DNA from 2 places in the Thalassotalea ponticola genome. Region 1 is predicted to be linked to the other one. Evidence: predicted binding sites of a transcription regulator. Region 1 holds the regulator's gene; the other holds the start of a gene.
What was found. The regulator FNR, encoded in region 1, switches genes on or off when oxygen is low (the NO sensors DNR and NnrR bind a similar motif). The targets are predictions, from matches to a motif close to TTGATCTAGATCAA.
Positions count from the first base shown of each region.

Region 2: the regulator FNR is predicted to act here: its motif matches at 1,804-1,817, upstream of ACAY30_RS02770 (STAS/SEC14 domain-containing protein).

Region 1 covers NZ_CP166871.1:1,880,832-1,884,294, forward strand. Annotated here, with positions in the region: gene ACAY30_RS08085 (heavy metal translocating P-type ATPase) at 1-80, shown strand, start outside; gene ccoS (cbb3-type cytochrome oxidase assembly protein CcoS) at 99-299, shown strand; gene ACAY30_RS08095 (sulfite exporter TauE/SafE family protein) at 303-968, shown strand; gene fnr (fumarate/nitrate reduction transcriptional regulator Fnr) at 1,018-1,731, shown strand; gene uspE (universal stress protein UspE) at 1,937-2,857, shown strand; gene ACAY30_RS08110 (NCS2 family permease) at 3,099-3,463, shown strand, end outside.
Region 2 covers NZ_CP166871.1:622,055-625,517, forward strand. Annotated here, with positions in the region: gene ACAY30_RS02755 (trimeric intracellular cation channel family protein) at 1-338, opposite strand, end outside; gene ACAY30_RS02760 (rhodanese-like domain-containing protein) at 378-839, opposite strand; gene mtnN (5'-methylthioadenosine/S-adenosylhomocysteine nucleosidase) at 991-1,701, opposite strand; gene ACAY30_RS02770 (STAS/SEC14 domain-containing protein) at 1,901-2,278, shown strand; gene ACAY30_RS02775 (DUF6868 family protein) at 2,394-2,576, shown strand; gene ACAY30_RS02780 (FdhF/YdeP family oxidoreductase) at 2,626-3,463, opposite strand, start outside.

The DNA of each region.
Region 1 (3,463 bases):
TAACCCCGTATATGGCAGTATTAGGAATGTCGGCTAGCTCGATAATTGTCGTAACCAATTCTTTAAGGTTGCTTAAATAAGCACTAGGTAAGCTGAACATGAGTGTAATTTACGTACTGATCCCGATTGCTATTTTATTTACCGCCATTGCCATTTACCTATTTTTTTGGGCGGTAAAAACAGAGCAATTTGACGATTTAGAAAAACAGGGTATGAGTATTTTATTTGATGACGAGAAGAAATCGAATAAGGCCGATGAGGCAACCGATAATGCGGCACAGAACGATCAGACTAAATAACCCATGACCCTCGATTTTTTCTCAGCTTTGTTAATCGGAATTGCCGGTGCCGGTCACTGTTTAGCTATGTGTGGCGGTATCTCGTCGATGTTGACCACCCGAAGTGACAGTGAAGCTGGGCACTTTTCGCGTGTGATTAGTTATAATGTCGGTCGCGTCGCTTCGTACACCTTGCTTGGCGCAATTGCCGGCTTTACCGGCTCTATTGCCATTAAGTCATTGGGTGCACAAGTCATTTGGCTAAAAGTCATTGCCGCTATTTTTATCATCTTACTGGGCTTGTATGTTGCTAGAATATGGTTTGTGTTAACTCATATCGAGCGTCTTGGTCAGTATCTTTGGCGTTACATTCAACCGCTTGCACGACACGTATTGCCAATTAAGACAACGTGGCAAGCGCTCATGCTTGGCGCTGTATGGGGGTGGTTACCCTGTGGCCTCGTTTATTCAACACTTACCTGGTCGTTGGCGTCAGGCAGTGCGCTACAAGGCGCATTGATTATGCTGGCGTTTGGTTTGGGAACACTACCTGCATTATTGGTTGTCGCCTGCTCGGTACAATGGTTGGACAAACTCATTCGCGCCCCGCTGTTTAAGCAGCTCACCGGACTCGCCTTGGTCATTTATGGCGGTTACTCTTTGTATATTGCCCTAAAGCAAATATTTTAGTAACCTTACTTTTTATAACGTTATTAATACCTGTGTGGGTAATCAACATATGGCTTTTTCCGCCCAGAACATCAAATGCCAAAATTGTAGTATCAGCGAACTCTGTTTGCCGTTTAGCTTAAATGAGAATGAAATAAACCTGTTGGATGATATTATCCAACGCAAAAAGCCAATTCAAAAAAACACCCAAATTTTTGAAGCAGGAGAGCAGCTACAAACTCTGTACGCTATTCGCTCCGGCACCTTTAAAACATTTATTATTTCTGAGCAAGGAGAAGAGCAGATCACAGGCTTTCATCTCGCCGGAGATTTGATGGGCTTTGACGCGCTAGCCAGCAATAAGCATCCGAGCTTTGCCAAAGCACTTGAAACGTCGATGGTTTGTGAAATTCCGTTCGAAGTGCTCGACACGCTATCTAATAAAATCCCTCGCCTAAAATCGCAAATGTTAAATTTAATGAGCGATGAAATTCAGTGTAACAACGAAATGCTGCTGCTGTTAAACCGCAAAAATGCAGAAGAGAAACTGGCCACGTTTTTGGCCAATTACGGGCGTCGATTAGGCAATCGCCACTTGTCTTCACTGGAATTTAACTTGCCAATGACGCGCAGCGAAATAGGTAATTATATTGGTTTGACCATTGAAACCATATCCAGGTTGATGACCCGTTTTCAAAGAGATGGTTTGATCAAAGTGGACAATAAACTGATCACCATTTTAGACAAACAAGCCTTATTTGAACTTGCCGGTTTTCATCAGTGATAATGGCAAACAGATAAGTTAAGCCAATCACATCGTTATTTTTTAACATTATTGTAACATCCTCATTGACCAGTTAATATTAACACTACACACTGTAACGAGTGCGTATCGATAGTGTAATCGATACGCACAACATACCGTTAGCAACAAACGTAGTGTTACAGATGACAGCGATCATTAAATACATCGTACTTTGAGGCGTGTTATGGAAAAATATCAAAACATTCTTGCGGTTGTCGACCCTAGTGAGCAACAACAAAAGGCGTTAGATAGAGCCTGTACCCTTGCCAAGCGCAGCGGTGCCAATATAACCGCCCTACTCGTTATATACGATTTTTCCTACGAAATGACAACCATGCTCTCTGCCGATGAGCGCGAAGCGATGCGCACCAGTGTAGTCAACGATCGCACTTTGTGGTTATCCGAGTTAACAGAGCAATTTGACTGTCAAATCGACGTCAAAGTTATTTGGCACAACCGCCCTTTCGAGGCCATTTTAGCTGAGGTGCGAGATCATCAGTTTGATATCGTGATCAAAAGCACACATGAACACCCTACCCTACAATCAGTGATCTTTACCCCAACAGATTGGCACCTTATCCGCAAATGCTGGGTACCATTACTACTGGTCAAAGATCACCTCTGGCCTGAAAACGGGCGAATTTTAGCGGCCATCAACGCCGGTAGCGAAGAGCAAGAACACCAATCGTTAAACAATAAAATTACCGACGAAGCTCTCAATCTTGGCAAGTTAATCAAAGCCGACGTGCACTTAGTGAACTCCTACCCAGGCACCCCTGTTAATATTGCTATCGAAGTACCTGAATTTGATGCCGCTGAATACAACGAAACCATGCGTAATCACCACTTAGAGGTGATGAAAAAGCACGCCAGCCAATATCATATCGATGCGCACAAGTTACACATTGAAGAGGGTTTACCTGAGGATGTCATTGAAAGCGTCGCCGAAAAAATTGATGCCGAGCTGGTTATTCTGGGCACAATTGGCCGAACCGGCCTGTCGGCGGTGTTAATTGGCAATACCGCCGAACACGTTATCGATAGATTAAATTGCGATTTACTAGCACTTAAACCCGAAGGTTATCACTCGCCTTTTCTCGATTAGCGCTGATGTAAATGTAAATGCAAACCAGCAACATTTAAACGCGGTGTTAATACCATGAAACGAGCTTGTATAAGCTAGCTCGTTATCGTCATTATTTTAATATTTTTCGTGATTTTTATTACATTTCGTAACAAAGTTTCGTAAAATAGCGCATCTTTTATACACCCTTGGCAATCACTCGTTAACTCGCTGCAACATTGTCAAGGAAAGCGCGTAATAACTATTTAGTTCAGGAAAAACGATGTTTGAAAAGCTGTTCAAACTTGCCGAGCATGGCACCAATGTAAAGCAAGAAATTTTAGCCGGTTTCACCACCTTTTTAACCATGGGTTACATAATTTTTGTTAACCCAAGCATGTTGGCAATGACGGGTATGGACCAAGGTGCGGTCTTTGTCGCAACGTGTTTAGCTGCCGCCATTGGCTGTTTAATCATGGGCCTCTATGCAAATTACCCAATCGCTCTTGCACCAGGCATGGGGTTAAATGCGTTCTTTACCTTTACCGTTGTATTAGAACTCGGTTATAGCTGGAATGTGGCTCTAGGTGGCGTATTTATTTCAGGTGTGATATTTACCTTGTTAAGTGCGTTTAAGGTGCGTGAATG
Region 2 (3,463 bases), 1.3 Mb from region 1:
TAGGCTAATGCTTTTTGCGTCCCCAATACGGCAAACAGGGCCAAGCCAAAGGCATCTGAAATGTGCATAAATCGCTTGGGCACGTGCTTGGGTTCGCGAATAAACAAGATGGTTGCCAGTGCAGTGCAGAAGATGACCACAATGTACTCGGTTTGCACGGTCCAAAATACAGGGGCGCCGAGAATAATATCGCGTATTGTACCACCACCAACGGCGGTAATGGCTGCTAAGACCATGACTCCAAATGGGTCAAGGCGATAACGTCCCGCCATTAATGCGCCCGATAGCGCAAAAACGATTACGCCGAAAATATCGGCGTAATAAATAAAAGTGGTGATGGTTTTACCTACCGCGATGTCATCCATGTGCGTACTCAGTTATTTTTCGATAGGTCGGTTGTTCTGCTGCCACAGATTCATGTCACCCTCAAGGTGAATAACATTGCTAAAACCCAATTGCTGCAACTGTTCAATGGCCAGCGCCGCTCGACGGCCAGAACGACAATAGACGATAACTTCTTTGTCTTGATATGGCTCGAGTACTGCTAAGTTATCAGCGATTTCGCTATGGGGAATATTAAATGCGCCAGGTACGTGACCTAAAATGTATTCTTGCTCGCTGCGCACATCGAGTAACAATATGGGTTGCCCGGATTGCTGACGTTCAAGCAATTGTTGCTGGCTAATACTGGTTATGCTTTGTTGTTCAGTTTGAGCTTTTTCCGCAGTCTGAAGTTGCTCATTGGCCATACTTTTTTGACCGATTAACAAGCTTAACAGCGAGGCGAGTAATACTGTATATAAAGTGCGCGTGGGCTTTAAAAGCATCTTATATCGCATATGAAACTCCTTGATTTATAAATTAAATACATATGTTTTCAATTTAATACAGTCATTATTATGCGTGTAAATTAGTCTTTAAGCCAATATAAAAAATCCCGCTTTAAGCGGGATTTTAAGATCAGTGATGAGACAATGATGTGAGCGAGGATTAGTTTAGTTGCTGACCCTTTAACGCCGCTAACATATGCATCACTAATTGAGATGAGTTAACCGAAGCCGTTTCTAAATAGGCTTCAAACGATTCAGGTGATTCTTTACCGGCAATGTCACTCATTGAACGAATCACCACAAATGGCACCTCCAGTTGATGGCAGGTTTGAGCGATAGCCGCACCTTCCATTTCTACCGCAGCCATGGTTGGAAAGTTACGGCGAGCTTTGGCAATATCCTCGTCTTTGGTCATAAACGTGTCACCAGTGGTGATCAGTCCTGTCAACGTTTGGATACCCGCCAATTGACTGATACCTTGCTGCGCCGCTTCCACTAGTGTCGGGTGGGGAACGAACGCCGCGGGCATACCGGGTAACTGACCAACTTCATAGCCAAATGCAGTGACATCCGCATCGTGATGGCGTACTTCACTACTGATGACGATATCACCAACGCGAAGTGATTGTTCGAAACCGCCAGCTGAACCGGTATTGACGATGTAATCTGGGGCAAATTTTTCAATCATCAGCACGGTGGCGATTGTTGCGGCAACTTTGCCGATACCAGATTGCACTAAGACCACTTCTTCACCGTCGATGTAACCGGTAAAAAAGGTATAGCCGTGATAGGTGTGCTCAGCAAATTGCTCTAATTTACTTTTTAAAATAGCGACTTCTGGCTCCATTGCGCCGATAATACCTGCTTTCATAGTGTGTTTCCTAACATTTCGCTTTGATGCGCCAATTATAGTGATTTCGGCCAAAAACTAAAACAAAAGTCGAGGCTTTTTCGCGGTAACTGGTGTAGCCCCTTGACCTGTATCAACTATGACAGCCGCAACCCAGCACAGATGAAAATGCTGACTATTCTTAATAGATATCAGCTGACGTTAATTAAGGAGCAAGAGAATGAGTAGCAAGCGACACGGTTTGGCAATTGGTATTGACCGAATCAACGATAAGTTTTTTGTTTCTTTGACCGCGCAAGGCAAGTTAACCCATGACGATTACCTGGTGATAACGCCGATGATCGACAATGCGTTAGCGGCAGTTGAACAGCCTCAGGTGAAAATGTTGATCGATGCAACGCAACTGGAAGGTTGGGAGTTACAAGCGGCTTGGGATGACTTTAAGCTCGGTTTAAAGCACGGCAGTGAATTTGAAAAAATCGCCATTATTGGCAACAAGCGCTGGCAACAGTGGGCAGCAAAAATCGGTAGCTGGTTTATCAGTGGTGACGTGGCGTATTTTGAAGATGAAGAAAGTGCGCTCGCGTGGCTAGATTAACGCAGCTAGAGCGAATTCACTCGTCGCATCGACATCAACCACCATAGCGTGGTTTAGCTTGATCTACTCGTGCTAACAGTCTGGGTTAGCTAGGTTGTAGAGGTTTAGGTAACAGATGACTATTTCTCAACTTTGCACATTTTTGGGTTGGTGCACGATTAGCAACATCATTGTGCGAACATTGGCGTGGCTTTTACTGACGTTTTTTAATCGACCGATAAAACGCATTCACAAGCAGTTTTTTGCGCTCAACGATAAGCAATTAAACGCCCCATTTTTTTTGGTGATTGTAAATTAGCGATATACGTGTTTAATTTCACCCCTTATATCGCCCTAAAAATTATGGCCTAAATAATTCGCGCTGTTGTTTGCCTGGTGAGATAAACGGCAACTGATTTTGACGTTGGCGTTGATGATTTATCACCAATACTATCAAGTGGTATTAACGGGTTAGTCTCAGGGTAATAGGCGGCGATATTACCTTCAGGAATATCGTACACATGGACCTTAAAACCGTCGACTTTACGTTCGACACTATCGGGCCAAATCGAGGTGATAGTGACTAAGTCACCATCGCTTAGTCCTTGCTTTTTCGCATCTCGGTGATTGATAAATACCACGTTACGACCACCGGCAACACCGCGATACCTATCGTTCATACCGTAAATCGTAGTGTTGTATTGATCGTGAGAGCGCAGCGTTTGTAAAGTAAGTACTTTATGACGCATGTTCTCATCGACTGCTGTATCGGCGATGGGTGAGACAGATATGGGGAGAGGGTGACAGGCAAAAGTCGCTTTCTTGGTCTCGGTTAGCCAGTTGTGCTCACGTGCACTGTTGCCCAAGTAAAAGCCGCCTGCGTTATCCAATCGAGATTCATAGTTGTTAAAATCTGGCAAACAGGCACTGATCATGGCGCGAATGTTTTTATAATCAGCGGCTAAACTCGACCAATCAACCAAGTCATTACCAAGCACTTTGTTGGCTATGCCAGCGATAATCGCAACTTCAGACCTTAATAAACTCGATACGGGTTCAACATTACCCATTGAGGCGTGCACCATAGAAAAAGTATCTTCGACGCTAATGTATTGTTCACCACTGGTTTGTCGATCGATTTCAGTGCGACCTAAACAAGGTAAGATGACGGCATCATCACCCATGTACAGGTGACTGCGGTTTAGT